DNA from 3 places in the Amycolatopsis dongchuanensis genome. Region 3 is predicted to be linked to each of the others. Evidence: riboswitches for the same ligand, from Rfam matches in the RefSeq annotation. Region 3 holds a riboswitch; each other region holds the start of a gene.
What was found. Region 3 has a riboswitch for S-adenosylmethionine ahead of ABFX51_RS27720 (aminotransferase class V-fold PLP-dependent enzyme). Riboswitches for the same ligand answer to the same signal wherever they lie in the genome.
Positions count from the first base shown of each region.

Region 1: it holds a riboswitch for S-adenosylmethionine, as region 3 does, so the genes downstream of both, thrC (threonine synthase) here and ABFX51_RS27720 (aminotransferase class V-fold PLP-dependent enzyme) in region 3, are expected to answer to the same signal.
Region 2: it holds a riboswitch for S-adenosylmethionine, as region 3 does, so the genes downstream of both, ABFX51_RS38835 (methionine ABC transporter ATP-binding protein) here and ABFX51_RS27720 (aminotransferase class V-fold PLP-dependent enzyme) in region 3, are expected to answer to the same signal.

Region 1 covers NZ_BAABIB010000005.1:98,125-102,743, forward strand. The annotation lists gene ABFX51_RS00800 (ComEC/Rec2 family competence protein) at 1-535, shown strand, start outside; gene thrC (threonine synthase) at 538-1,803, opposite strand; SAM riboswitch class I at 1,817-1,949, opposite strand; gene holA (DNA polymerase III subunit delta) at 2,063-3,043, shown strand; gene rpsT (30S ribosomal protein S20) at 3,497-3,757, opposite strand; gene ABFX51_RS00820 (EamA family transporter) at 3,984-4,619, shown strand, end outside.
Region 2 covers NZ_BAABIB010000171.1:32,392-37,010, reverse strand. The annotation lists gene ABFX51_RS38845 (resuscitation-promoting factor) at 1-48, shown strand, start outside; gene rsmA (16S rRNA (adenine(1518)-N(6)/adenine(1519)-N(6))-dimethyltransferase RsmA) at 142-996, shown strand; SAM riboswitch class I at 1,123-1,214, shown strand; gene ABFX51_RS38835 (methionine ABC transporter ATP-binding protein) at 1,388-2,401, shown strand; gene ABFX51_RS38830 (MFS transporter) at 2,455-3,876, opposite strand; gene ABFX51_RS38825 (TetR/AcrR family transcriptional regulator) at 4,010-4,588, shown strand; gene ABFX51_RS38820 (4-(cytidine 5'-diphospho)-2-C-methyl-D-erythritol kinase) at 4,598-4,619, shown strand, end outside.
Region 3 covers NZ_BAABIB010000106.1:29,743-34,361, reverse strand. The annotation lists gene ABFX51_RS27725 (potassium/proton antiporter) at 1-1,355, shown strand, start outside; SAM riboswitch class IV at 1,391-1,505, shown strand; gene ABFX51_RS27720 (aminotransferase class V-fold PLP-dependent enzyme) at 1,539-2,840, shown strand; gene ABFX51_RS27715 (hypothetical protein) at 2,855-3,601, shown strand; gene lspA (signal peptidase II) at 3,598-4,155, shown strand; gene ABFX51_RS27705 (RluA family pseudouridine synthase) at 4,152-4,619, shown strand, end outside.

The sequences.
Region 1 (4,619 bases), on a different contig from region 3:
CCGGATGCCGGCGTGGGCGTGGCGCCAGGTGGCGCAGATCGCCGGGCGCCACGGGGTGCCCCTGCTCGAACTGGAACTCGGCCGGCGGCTCGACTGGCCCGGGCTGTCCTTGGAGGTGATCGGACCGCGTTACCCCGGTCCGCAACAGGAACGAGATGACGCGGACGGCACGAACATCAACAACGCCTCGGTCGTGCTGCGGGCTGTCACGCCCGCCGGGCGCGTCCTGCTGACCGGTGACGTGGAGCTGCTGGCTCAGGGGGATCTGCTCGCCGCGGGCACCGACCTGCACGCGGAAGTGCTCAAGGTGCCCCACCACGGCAGCAGGTTCTCGTTGCCGGCATTCCTCTCGGCCGTCTCGCCGCGGCTTGCGCTCATCAGTGTCGGCGCGGGGAACAGCTATGGCCACCCGAGCAGGTCCACAGTGGACTCACTCGTCGCGGGTGGTGCGCTGGTCGCCCGCACCGACACCGACGGCGACGCTGCCGTGGTGACGGACAACGGAGGATTGGCGGTGGTGCGCAGGGGAAAGTGAACTCAGCTCTGCAGAGCGGCGCGGACCGCGTCGGCCGACGGCGGGACCGTCGCCTTAGGACCGATCCGGCCTTCGACGGCGTCGAGCGTCTTCAGGCCGTCACCGGTGATGAGCAGGACGGTTTCCGCCTCGGGGTCGAGCTTGCCGGTCTCGATGAGCTTCTTCGTCGTCGCGACGGTGACCCCGCCCGCGGTCTCGGTGAAGATGCCTTCGGTACGGGCCAGCAGCCGGATGCCCTCGACGACCTCCTCGTCCGAGACGTCCTCGATCGCGCCGCCGGTGCGGTTGACGGTGTCGAGCACGTAGGGGCCGTCGGCCGGGTTGCCGATCGCGAGGGAGCGGGCGATGGTGTTCGGCTTCACCGGCTGGACCACGTCGTGGCCGTTGCGGAACGCCGTCGAAACGGGGGAGCAGCCGGTGGCCTGGGCGCCGAAGACCTTGTACGGGGTCTCCTCGACCAGGCCGAGCGACCCCAGCTCGCGGAAGCCCTTGTCCACCTTGGTGAGCTGGGAACCCGAGGCGATCGGCACGACGATCTGCTCCGGCAGCCGCCAGCCCAGCTGCTCGGCGACCTCGAAGGCCAGCGTCTTCGAACCCTCCGAGTAGTACGGCCGGACGTTGACGTTGACGAACGCCCACGTCTCGTTTTCGGCTGCGAGCTGCGTCGCGAGCCGGTTGACGTCGTCGTAGTTGCCGTCGACCGCGATGAGGTTGCCGTCGTAGACGGCGGTGGTGAGGATCTTGGCGCGTTCGAGGGAGGAGGGGATCAGCACGACGGACTGCCAGCCCGCGCGGGCTGCGGCCGCAGCGACGGCGTTGGCCAGGTTGCCGGTCGACGGGCAGGCGAGGGTGTCGAACCCGAACTCGCGGGCCGCGGCCAGCGCGACGGCGACGACGCGGTCCTTGAACGAGTGGGTGGGGTTGCCGGTGTCGTCCTTGACCCAGACTCGCTTGAGGCCCAAGGCCTTCGCGAGCCGGTCGGCGCGCACCAGCCGCGTACAGCCCGGCTCGGTGTTGGGGATCTCCTCGACGTTCGAGGGCACCGGCAGCAGCTTCTTGTAGCGCCAGATGTTGCGGGGGCCGGACTCGATGTCCTCGCGGCGGACCCGGCCGAAGTCGTAGGCGACCTCGAGGGGCGAGAAGTCCTCCGCGGAGACGAACTCGGGCGCGAGCGGCTGGCGGTGGCCCTCCTCCTTCGACACCAGCTCCACGGCGGGGCCGAGGTCGACGGTGCGCTGGGTGGAGGTCGAGCTGAGGGCTGCGGTCATCGCGAGGTTCCTTTCCTCATCTGTCCCGCTGACGCGGGCCGGAATTGGCACCGTGGTCGTCAGCTACCTCGCGGAATCGAGATGACAGGCTGACGCCGGTTGCCGGGGCTTCATCGGGCCGTTCCCTCTGCCCCTCTGGATGAGCGGTATTCGGTTGTCAGGGCCGCGGCGCGTGCAACGCGGCCGTTACAAACATACGACACCGTCGGCTGCCGACGCCATGCCCCTGCGGGCTTCGTCACCGTGGCAGGATCGTGAGGTGACCTCGCCAGCCACCACCACGTCGCCGCTGCACCTCGTCCTCGGCGAAGAGGAACTGCTCGTCGAGCGCGCGATCAGGGCCGCGCTCGACTCGGCCCGCCTGGTCGACCCGACCACCGACATGACGCGGACCAAGGTGTCGGACCTCACCGCGCCCGCGCTGGCCGAGCTGGTCAGCCCCTCGCTGTTCAGCGAGGGCAGGGTGATCGTGCTCGACGCCGCGCAGGACATCTCGCAGGAGCTGGCGGACGCGGTGCTGTCGTACGTGAAATCCCCTGCCGACGGGGTGGTCCTCGTCGTCGTGCACACCGGTGGCGGCCGCAGCAAGGCCGCCAAGGCGCTGCCCGCGGCGCTCCGGAAGGCGGGGGCGCAGGTCACGGAGTGCCCCAAGATCACCAAGCCCGCCGAGCGGGAGGCGTTCGTCCGCAACGAGATCCGGCAGGCGGGCGGCCGGATCGACGCGACCGCCGTCGCGGCGCTGATCGACGCGGTGGGTTCGGACCTGCGGGAGCTCGCCTCCGCGGCGGCCCAGCTGGTCGCGGACTCGGGCGGCAAGGTCGACGAGGACGCGGTGCGCCGCTACCACCGGGGCCGCGCCGACGTCACGGGCTTCGCGGTCGCGGAGAAGGCCGTTGCGGGGGATCGGGCGGCGGCGCTGGAGTCCATGCGCTGGGCGATGCAGATCGGTGTCCCGCACGTGCTGGTGGCCGACGCTCTCGCCGACGCCGTGCGCACGATCGCGCGCGTGTCGGCTGCCGGTCGCGGCAACCCGAACCAGATGGCCGGTGCGCTGGGCATGCCGCCGTGGAAGATCCGCAAAGCCCAAGGTCAGGCGCGCGGCTGGGGCGCGGAGGGCCTGAACAAGGCGATGGCGATCGTCGCGCGCGTCAACGCCGAGGTGAAGGGCGCCGCCGCCGACCCGTCCTACGCGCTCGAACGAGCGGTCCTGGACCTCGTCGAGGCCCGCGACCTGCGCTGACGCGGCATGGAGACGGGGCGACCCGCAAGACGGAGATGGTTGCGAGACCCCGCGGGGGCGTGAGCTGAGGCCGTGGGCCGTGGGAACGGTGGGCACCTTGCGGAGATGACGGTGGCTGGCGGGCCTGGAGCGGCGGCTTACGCGAGTGGGGCCTGTGGGGACGGCCGCGGTCTGCCGGAGCGACGGTGGCTTGGCCCGGACGGCGGTGGCCCTGCGGGAGCGACGGCGCCCGAGCGGGGAAGGCTGCGGTCGGTGGGGACGGCGGCATGCGGCGACGCCATGACCTGGCTGATGCTCCCCAAGCGCGCTGAGCCGGGACGCCGCTGCGAACGGCCGCGACCCGCGCGAAACGGCAGCCCCTGTTCACGCTCCCGGTCGCCACTGCACCGAAAACGCGGAAGCCCGCCACGCATGACGCATGGCGGGCTTCCGGGAAAGAAAGCGGCAGGCAGCTCAGAGCTGGTTGGCGCGCTTCGCGATCGCGGACTTCTTGTTCGCGGCCTGGTTCGGGTGGATGACACCCTTGCTGGCAGCCTTGTCCAGCTTCTTCGCGGCGGCCTTCTGCAGCTCGATCGCCTTTTCCTTGTCGCCGGCCTCGGCGGCCTCGCGGAACTTGCGGATCGCGGTCTTCACCGAGGACTTGATCGACTGGTTGCGCTGGCGCGCCTTCTCGTTGGTCTGGATACGCTTGATCTGGGACTTGATGTTGGCCACGCTGGCGCTCCTTGATCTTTTCGGCGGATCTCGTTGCCGCGTCTCAGTGGCCCCGGCGGACCGGGTTTCCTCCCTGGCGGAATGCCACACGGCAACGGTCGTCAAGGTTACCAGCCGACCTGCGAACACCCACGTGGTGCCCCGGGCCACTCAGCGCCCGATCCCGCACCGCGGTCGGCCCGGCCGCCTGATCTACTCGGGAGGCCTGTGAAAGGGGGAAGGCTCGGTGAACGGTACTGCCCTCGCGCTCGTCCTGGTCGCCGCCGTGGTGCACGCCGGGTGGAACCTCGCGGCCAAGCGCGTCGCGGGCGGGGGTGCCGCCTTCGTCTTCCTCTACTACACCGTGAGCGCTGTCGTGTGCGTGCCGGTCGCCGTCGTCGCGCTCGTCGTCGAGGCCGGGCGGCCCCAGTGGACCTGGCTGCTCGCCGCCGTGCTCACCGCGGTCTTCCACGTCGCCTACGGCACCGTCCTGCAACGCGGCTACGCCGTCGGCGACCTGTCCGTCGTCTACCCCCTCGCCCGCGGCAGCGGCCCGCTGCTGTCCGTGTTCGCGGCCGTCGTCCTGCTCGGCGAACGGCCCGGCGTGCTGGGCCTGATCGGCGCACTGCTCGTCGTCGCCGGGGTGCTGCTCATCGGCAGCGGACGAGGGGAGACCCATCTCGACCCACGGGCTCGGCGTGCCGGGATCTTCTACGGCCTGCTCACCGGCGCCACGATCGCCGCGTACACGCTCTGGGACGACCACTCCGTCAACGCGCTCGGCGTCCCGCCACTGGTCTACTTCAGCACCGGCGCCCTCCTCCAGAGCGCACTGCTCGCCCCGCTCGCCGCCCGCGGGGACGTGCGTGGGCTGTGGCGCGCA
Region 2 (4,619 bases), on a different contig from region 3:
GACCGCGGCGGCTACGGCGCCTGGCCGATCTGCGGGCAGCGCGCCTGACCCCTTCCCTCCCTTTCGCCTCTTCGCCGGGCGCCACCCCTCGCGGGTGGCGCCCGGCGGCGTTCCCGGGGCCTGCCGGTACGCTGTCCGGCTGTGACGACACTGCTCGGTCCGGCCGAGATCCGCGGGCTGGCCGCCGAGCTGGACGTGCGGCCGACGAAGAAGCTCGGGCAGAACTTCGTGCACGACCCGAACACCGTGCGCCGCATCGTGGAGCTGGCCGGGGTCGCGGGCGAGGACGCGGTCCTGGAGGTCGGGCCCGGACTGGGCTCGCTGACGCTGGGTCTGCTGGCCGCCGGCGCCCGCGTGTCGGCCGTCGAGATCGACCCCGTGCTCGCCGCGCGGCTGCCGGAGACGGTCGCCGAGCGGGCGCCCGGGGACGCGGCGCGCCTGACCGTGCTGGAGCGGGACGCGCTCAGGCTACGTGCGGAGGAGCTGCCGGAGCCGCCTTCGACGCTCGTCGCGAACCTGCCGTACAACGTCGCCGTGCCCGTCGTCCTGCACCTGCTCGCCGAGCTGCCGTCGCTGGCCCGCGCGCTGGTGATGGTGCAGACGGAGGTCGCCGACCGGATGGCGGCGGGGCCGGGCAGCCGGATCTACGGCGTGCCGAGCGTGAAGCTCGCGTGGTACGGCACGGCGCGCAAGGTCGCCGCGGTGCCGCGGTCGGTGTTCTGGCCCGTGCCGAACGTCGATTCCGCGCTGGTCTCCTTCGAGCGCGCCGCCGAGCCGGTCACGTCGGCCGACCGGGACGCGGTCTTCGCCGTCGTCGACGCGGCGTTCGCCCAGCGGCGCAAGACGTTGCGGGCCGCACTCGCTTCGTGGGCGGGTTCCGCCGCTCGCGCGGGGGAGCTGCTCCAAGCGGCTGGCGTCGATCCGGGTGCTCGCGGCGAGCAGCTGACCGTCCGTGAGTTTGCGCAAATCGCGGAGCGACGACACAGCGTCGCGTAGCGTCACCGTGGGGGGTGGCGGTCGGGCGAAGCGGCTGGCCCAGACTCTGCCGTCCGTGTGAACCGGCGGTGTGATCTGACCCCGGATACTTGCGCGGAACACAGGACATCCGTTCTACTTTGAGGGTATCCATCCCGAGCGACTGAGAGACCTGGCTCGCCGAAGTCGCAGCAACCACCCCCCGAGAGGGCAGGTGCTACCGCCAGGATCGATGGAGGAACCTGTGTACCGCACGCGAATGCTCACCAGGCGCCGGGTCGTCGATGAGTGCCGTCGCACCGTGTGTGCGTGTCGTCGCTGACCGTTCTCTTCGCTGAGTTCGATCCTCTCTTCCGCCGCCGTCCTCTGTGGACGGTTCTTCGCGACGCGCGCACACACCATGGAGCTTTCGTTGATCACTGTCGAGAACCTGACCAAGTCCTTCCCCGGCAAGAGTTCCCCCGTCCTCGCCCTGCGCGACGTGAGCCTCGAGATCGGGGCCGGTTCGCTGTACGGGGTCGTCGGCCCGGCCGGTGCCGGTAAGTCGACGCTCGCCAAGGTCGTTGCCCTGCAAGAGAAACCGGACCGCGGCACGGTGCGGCTCGACGGGCTGAACACCGCCGCGCTCGACGGGCGTCGGCTGCGCGAGGTGCGCCGCCAGGTCGCCGTCCTCGACGGCGCCGCGCCGCTGCACGCCGAGCGCACCGTCGCAGGCAACGTCGCCGCCCCGCTGGAGCAGCTCGGCGTCGACGGCCCGCAGCGCCGCAACCGCGTCGGCCGTGCGCTCGACCTCGTCGGCCTGACCCAGCGCGCGACGCTGCAGCCCGGTGAACTGACCGAGGGGCAGCGCCGCCGCGTCGCGCTGGCCCGTGCGCTCGCCACCGGCCCCGCGGTGCTGCTCGCCGACGACCCGACCGGCGGGATCGCCCCCGAGGAGGCCGGCTCGGTGCTCACCGTGCTCGACCGGGCCCGCGCCGAACTGGGCGTGACGGTCGTGCTCACCACCCAGGACGGCGGGGTCGTGCGCCGCGTGTGCGACCAGGTCGCGGTGCTGGACTCGGGCCGCGTCGTCGAGCACGGGAACCTGCTCGGCCTGCTGACCGACCCCGGCAGCCGGATCGCCGACACCCTGCTGCCCGCCATCGACACCCCCCAGTCGCAGCTCGCGGCGTACGAGCGGGCCGCGGACGTCGTGCTCATCGGCTTCGCCGCGGTCGGCGCCCTGCTGCCCGAGGCCGCGAGCCGGTTCGACGTCGAGCTGGCGACCATCGGCGGCGGGCTGACCCGCATCGGCGACACCCCCGTCGCGCGCTTCCGCGTCGGGGTCCGCGGCGAGCAGGCCGACCCGGCGCTGGCGTGGATCGCGGAGCACGGTGCCCACGTCACCCACCTGACCGGCGCGGCGAAGCACCTCGTCGCCGCCTGAGACAGGCGAAGCCGCCCCACAGGTCCTCCCACCTGTGGGGCGGCTTCTGCTCGTCAGGCCTTCTTCGGCCCGACGAGCACCCCCACCCCGATGGCGACGGCGGCGACGATCGCCCCACCCCAGCCGTTCGCGACCGCGTAGCCGTGCACGGTGGCACCGACGGTGCCCAGTCCGGCGGCCGACGCCGTCGCGCTGGAGGCGATCGTGTTCAGCGACGCCGTGCCCAGGGAGGCACCCACTTGCTGCGAGGTGGTGATGAACGCCGACGCCACCCCGGATTCCCGCGCCTCGACCCCCGCGGTCGCGGTGTTCATGACGACGGGCATCGCGAACCCGCCGCCCGCGCCGACCACGAGCTCGACCGGCAGGATCAGGCCCCAGTAGGACGAGTCCGGGGTCAGCTGGGTCAGCACCACCAGTCCCGCGCCCATCAGCAGCAGCCCGATCACCAGCAGCGGCCGCGGGCCCGTCCTGGGCAGCAGGCGCCGCGACAGCAGCGTCGAGACGAGCACGTTGCCCAGCAGGAACGGCAGGAACGCCAGCCCCGCCTGGAACGGGCTGTAGTGCATGATCGCCTGCAGCTGGTAGGTCAGGAACAGGAACATCCCGAACATGCCGAACGAAGCACCGGCGATCGTCAGGTAGCCGGCCGAGCGGGTGCGGTCGGCGAGGATCCGCAGCGGCAGCAGCGGGTTCGCAACCCTGGTCTGCCGCACCACGAACGCCACGACGAACACGACGGCGGCCGCGAGGAAGCCGAGCACGAGCCCCGAACCCCAGCCGCGGGTCGCGGCCTCGGACAGCGCGTAGACCAGCGAGACGATGCCGCCGCTGCCGAGGATCGCGCTGATCCAGTCGAGCTTCGTCTCGCGGTGCCCTTCGACCTTCGGCAGCACGAACCAGCCGAGGACGGCGGCGACGGCCGCGAGCGGCAGGTTCACGTACAGGCACCAGCGCCAGTCGAGGTACTCGGCGAGCGCGCCACCGGCCAGCAGCCCGAGCGCGGCGCCGGACATCATGATCGCGCTGAAGATGCCGAAGGCCTTCGCGCGTTCCTTCGCCTCGGTGAAGGTGACGGTGAGCAGCGAGAGCGTGGACGGCGCGAGCATCGCGGCGAAGACCCCCTGCGCCGCGCGGGCCGCGATGAACATGCCCGGTCCGCTCGCCGCGCCCCCGACGGCCGACGCGAGCGCGAACCCGATCGCGCCGACGATCAGCGTGTTCTTGCGGCCGAGCCGGTCGGCGAGCCGGCCGCCGAGCAGCAGCAGGCCGCCGAAGGCCAGCGTGTACGCGCTGATCGTCCACTGCCGGGCGGCGTCGGACATGCCCAGCTCGTGCTGGGCGGACGGCAGTGCGATGTTGACGATCGTGGTGTCGACGATGACCAGCAGCTGGGCCAGTCCGATCGCGACCAGCGCCCACCACCGGCGCTGGTCGGTTCTGGCCCCCTCGGGGGCCGCGAGTGTGGTTGTCATGGAGTTCCCCTCAAGCAGTAGGCTGGCGTCGGCATTACTTGACGGCCGACAAGTTAACTAGCCGGACGTAAGGTAAGCTCAAAACTAGCCGGGCGTCAAGTCAGTTTGAGAAGTTCTCAGGAAGGGGTGGGCGATGGCGGGGCGTCGCAGCGACACGAGGGAGCGGATCCAGCAGGTCGCGCTCGACCTGTTCGTCCACCAGGGGTACGAGAAGACGTCGCTGCGGGAGATCGCGGAACGGCTGGAGGTCACCAAGGCCGCGCTGTACTACCACTTCCGCACGAAGGAGGACATCGTCGCGAGCCTCCTGGACGACCTCGCCGTCTCGGTGGACGAGGTGCTGGAGTGGGCGCGTGCGCAGGAGGACCCGGCGGGGACCCGGCAGGAGCTCATCCGGCGGCTGGCCGCGCTCATCGGGGGGCGGTACGGCGCCGTGATGCGGCTGTGGCAGGAGAACCAGCCCGCGCTGAAGGACTTCCACGACCGCAACCCGCTGGTCGCGCGGATGAAGGAACTGATGACCATCATCACCGCCGGTGAGCGCGATCCGGCGGCGCTGCTGCGCGGGCGGCTCGCGCTGGCCGCGCTCGTCATGGGCAACGCCCCCCAGATGTGGGAGGACACCCCCGTCGAGGAGCCCGGGAAGGTCGCGCTGGAGGTCGCGCTCGACCTTGTTTCTCCTCGCGGGCGGCCTGCCGGGGACGCCACGTAGTCTTGACGGGTGCTAGCCGTCGTACCGCCAC
Region 3 (4,619 bases):
TGCTGGGCGAGGCCGGATTCGGCATCCAGTTCTCCGACGCCTCGCTCACCCAGTCGCTCGGCCTCGCCGCGCTGGTGCTGATCCTCACCGAGGGCGGGCTGACCACCCGCTGGTCCTCGGTGCGGCCCGCGCTGTGGCAGGGCATCACACTGTCCACAGTGGCCGTCGGGTTGAGCATCGCGATCACCGGCGCCGCACTGCACTGGCTGCTGGGCCTGGACTGGCGGATGGCGCTGCTGTGGGGCGCGGTGCTCGCGTCCACGGACTCGGCCGCGGTGTTCTCGGTGCTGCGCAGCGCGGGCATCCCGCGCCGTCTCGCCGGGGCGCTGGAGCTGGAGTCCGGTATCAACGACGCCCCGGTGTACATCGTCGTGGTGGTGCTGGCGGAAAGCACGCGCGTGGACTGGACGCTGCCGCTGCTCGTGGGGTACGAGCTGCTCGCGGGCCTGGCGATCGGCGCGGTGCTCGGGCTGGCCGGCGGATGGGCGCTGCGGCGGGCCGCGCTGCCCGCCACCGGCCTGTACCCGCTGGCGACGGTCGCGGTGTGCGTCGTCGCGTACGCCTCCGGCCAGTTCGCGCACGCCTCGGGACTGCTGGCCACGTACGTCGCCGCGCTGGTGCTGGGCAACGCCCGGCTGCCGCACCGCTCGGACACCCTGTCGTTCGCGGAGGGCATGGGCTGGCTCGCGCAGATCGGGCTGTTCGTGCTGCTGGGCCTGTTCGCCTCGCCGGAGCGGCTGCTCGACGCCGTGGTGCCGGGGCTCGTGGCGGGTGCGGTCGTGCTGGTCGTCGCGCGGCCGCTGTCGGTGCTGCTGTCGCAGCTGCCGTTCCGGGTGCCGTGGCGCGAACAGGTGTTCCTGGCGTGGGCCGGGTTGCGCGGGGCGGTGCCGATCGTGCTCGCGATGATCCCGCTCGCCACCGGGCTGCCCGGCGCGGAACGGCTGGTGGACGCCGTGTTCGTGCTGGTGATCGTGCTGACGCTGGTGCAGGGCACGGCGCTCGTCCCGGTCGCGAAGGTCCTCGGGCTCACCGGCGGCGCCGAGCCGAAGGAGATCGAGGTCGACGCCGCGCCGCTCGACGAGCTGGACGCGGCGTTGCTGCAGGTGCGCGTCCAGCCCGGTTCCCGGCTGCACGGCGTGTACCTCAACGAGCTGCGGTTGCCGCCGGGCGCTTCGCTGAGCCTGATCGTGCGGGACGGCACCAGTTTCACGCCGCAACGCGACAGCAGGCTGCAGGAGGGCGACCAGTTGCTGGTCGTGGCGACGGAATCCGCGCTGCAGCACGCGGAGCAGCGGCTGCGGGCCGTGGACCGGGCGGGGCCGCTGGCCCGCTGGCGCGGTGAGACGGGGCGTTGATCGGAGTGGAAACCGTCGGCTAGAGTGTCGGCATAGGTCATGAGTGCCAGCGCGTAGCCCCGGCTTGCTGGCCGGCAACCCTCCGACCGCGGTGGGGTGCCCCGGGTGAGGACCTGGCCCGCCGCGCGGTGCGGTGGGCAAGCGCGGGCCCCTCGTGGGTCCTGGACCCGCCGAGGAGGCGTCATGACTCTCGCACTCGACCCCGTCGTCCGCACCACCGTGCCGGCCACCCTGAACACCCGCGTGCCGCTGGTGACCGGGGAAACCGTCGAGTACGCCAACCTGGACCACGCCGCGAGCGCGCCGTGTCTGGCGGCGGTCCGTGACGCGGTGGACGAGTTCCTGCCGTGGTACGCGAGTGTGCACCGCGGCGCGGGTTTCGCCTCGCAGGTGTCCACAAAGGTCTACGAGCGGGCACGGGACGCCCTGCGGCGCTTCGTGGACGCCCGCTCCTCCGACGCGGTGATCTTCACGCGCAACACCACGGACTCGCTGAACCTGCTGGCCCGCGCCGTGCCGCGGCACACCTCCGTGGTGCTGTTCGACACCGAGCACCACGCGGCGCTGCTGCCGTGGCGCGGGCCGAACGTGCGCCGCATCGCCACCCCGCGCACCCGGCTCGCCGCGGTGTCCGCTGTGGACAGTGCGCTCGCGGAGTGCCCGGAGGGGCCGCGGCTGGTCGTGCTGACCGGGGCGTCCAACGTCACCGGCGAACTGCTCCCGGTGCGCGAAATCGCCGCGGTGGCGCGGAAGCACGGTGCACGCGTCGCGCTCGACGGTGCCCAGCTCGCGCCGCACCGCCGGATTTCGCTGCGGGAGCTGGACGTCGACTACGTGGCGGTGTCCGGGCACAAGCTGTACGCGCCGTTCGGCGCCGGTGCCCTCGTCGGACGGGCGGACTGGCTGCGGGCCGCGGCCCCGTACCTCGCCGGTGGCGGCGCGACGAAGAACGTCACCGAGGGCGGCGTGGTGTGGCACAGCGGCGAGGAGCGGCACGAGGCCGGATCGCCCAACACCGTCGGCGTGTACGCGCTCGGTGTCGCGTGCGAGCAGCTCTCGGCCGACTGGTCCGCGGTGACTGCGCACGAGGAGGAGCTGCTCGGCCGCCTGCGCCGGGGGCTCGCCGCCGTGCCGGGGCTTTCGGAGCTGCGGCTGTTCGACGACGACGGTGACCGCGTGGGCACGGTGAGTTTCGTGGTCGAGGGGTACGAGCCGGGCTGGCTCGCGGCCGTGCTGTCCGCCGAGTACGGCATCGGCGTCCGCGACGGCGCGTTCTGCGCGCACATCGCGACGCGGCGGCTGACCGGCGGGCAGGCGGCGCTGCGGGTGAGCCTCGGCCTCGGCACGACCGCCGAGCACGTCGACCGCCTGGCGCTCGCGCTGCGGCAGATCACCGCCCGCGGCGCCAGGTGGACCTACGGGAAGCCGGAAGGTCGCTGGGCGCCGACACCGGACCCGCGTGCGGTGCCGTCCTTCCTGCGCTGAGTACCCTCGCCCCGATGACTGGGGAACGTCGGGCCGCGTGGTTCCCACCGGCCCTGCTGGGGTTCGCGTTGCTGGCGGCGACCGCGTGGGAGCTGCGCTCGCCGCGGCCCTGGTTCGCCTACACCTCCCTCCAGGGGTTCCACCCGGTGCGGCAGCAGCAGTACCTGGTGGGGGTGCCGTACCAGCAGTTCCTGCTGACACCGCCCGCGCTGCCCAGCGCGTGGCGGTGGGGGACGCCGTGGCAGCTGGCGGTCGCGGTCGCCTTCCTCGGCGCGCTCGTCTGGTACCGGCGGCGGATCGGGTCGCCGGGCCGCGTCGTGCTGACCGGCGTGGCGGGGCTCGCGGTGATCGCGTTGTCGACCGGGCTGGCCGCCGCCACCCGGTCGGCCGACGGGCAGGTGCTCGCGGCGGCCATCGGTGCTCCGCTCGGTCTGCTCGGGTTGTGCGCCGGTGCGTGGGCGGTGGTGCGGCCGGGGAGCCGGGTCGCGCTGCGGACGTGCCTGGTGTGCCTGCCGCTCGCGGCCTACGCGCTCGGGGCGGCGCTCAGGGCCGAGCTGGTCGACCCGGTGACGGCGGCGCTGGGCCTGGCCGCGCTCGCGTGGCTGCACCGCAGTGTCGTGCTGGCCGTGGTCGTGGCCGGGTTCCTGCTGGCCGCCGTGGCGCTGACCGGCAGCCCGCTCGGCCTGCTCGTGCCGGGGGCGGTGGCGCTGGCCGGGGCGCTGGCCGTGCTGGTCAGTGCCGGGAGGACAATGGCGGCGTGAGCACCGAACACCAGTCGCAGCCGGAGGCAGAGCCGGCCCCGTCCGCCCCGCCCAAGCGCCGCGTGGTGCTGCTGGCCTGCGTGGCGGTGGCCGCGCTGGCGCTCGACATCGTCACCAAGGCCGTCGTGGTGTCCACTTTGGAGGGTCACGCGCCGGTGCGCGTGCTCGGCGGCCTGGTGTACCTGCAGCTCGTGCGCAACTCCGGGGCCGCGTTCTCGATGGCCACCGGGCTGACGTGGGTGCTGGCGATCGTCGCGATCGGGGTCGTCGTGACGCTGATCTGGTTCGCCGGGCGGCTGCGCTCGCCGGGCTGGGCGATCGGGCTGGGGCTCGTGCTGGCGGGCGCACTGGGCAACCTGGTGGACCGGATCTTCCGCGCGCCCGGCCCGCTGCGCGGCCACGTCGTGGACTTCATCTCGGTCTTCGCGCCGAACGCCGAGGTGTGGCCGGTGTTCAACGTCGCGGACTCGTGCATCTGCGTCGGCGGGGTGCTGATCGTGCTGCTGTCGCTGCTGGGGCGCGACTACGACGGCACGAGGCGGGGCAAGAAGTGAGCACGCGGATGCTGCCCGTCCCGGACGGGCTCGACGGGATGCGCGTGGACGCGGGGCTGGCGAAGCTGCTCGGGCTCTCGCGCACGGTCGTCGCGGAGCTGGCCGAGTCCGGCGAGGTGCTGCTCGACGGCAAGGCCGTCGGCAAGTCGGAGCGGCTCGCCGCGGGCGGGCTGCTGGAGGTCACGCTGCCCGACCCGGACCGGCCGGTCGAGGTCGTCGCGGAGCCGGTCGAAGGCATGAAGATCCTGCACGACGACGAGGACATCGTGGTCGTGTCGAAGCCGGTCGGCGTGGCCGTGCACCCCAGCCCCGGCTGGACCGGGCCGACGGTCGTGGGCGGGCTCGCCGCGGCGGGCCTGCGCATCTCCACGTCCGGTGCCGCCGAGCGGCAGGGCGTGGTGCACCGGCTCGACGCGGGGACGACGGGCGTGATGGTCGTCGCGAAGAGCGAGCACGCGTACACG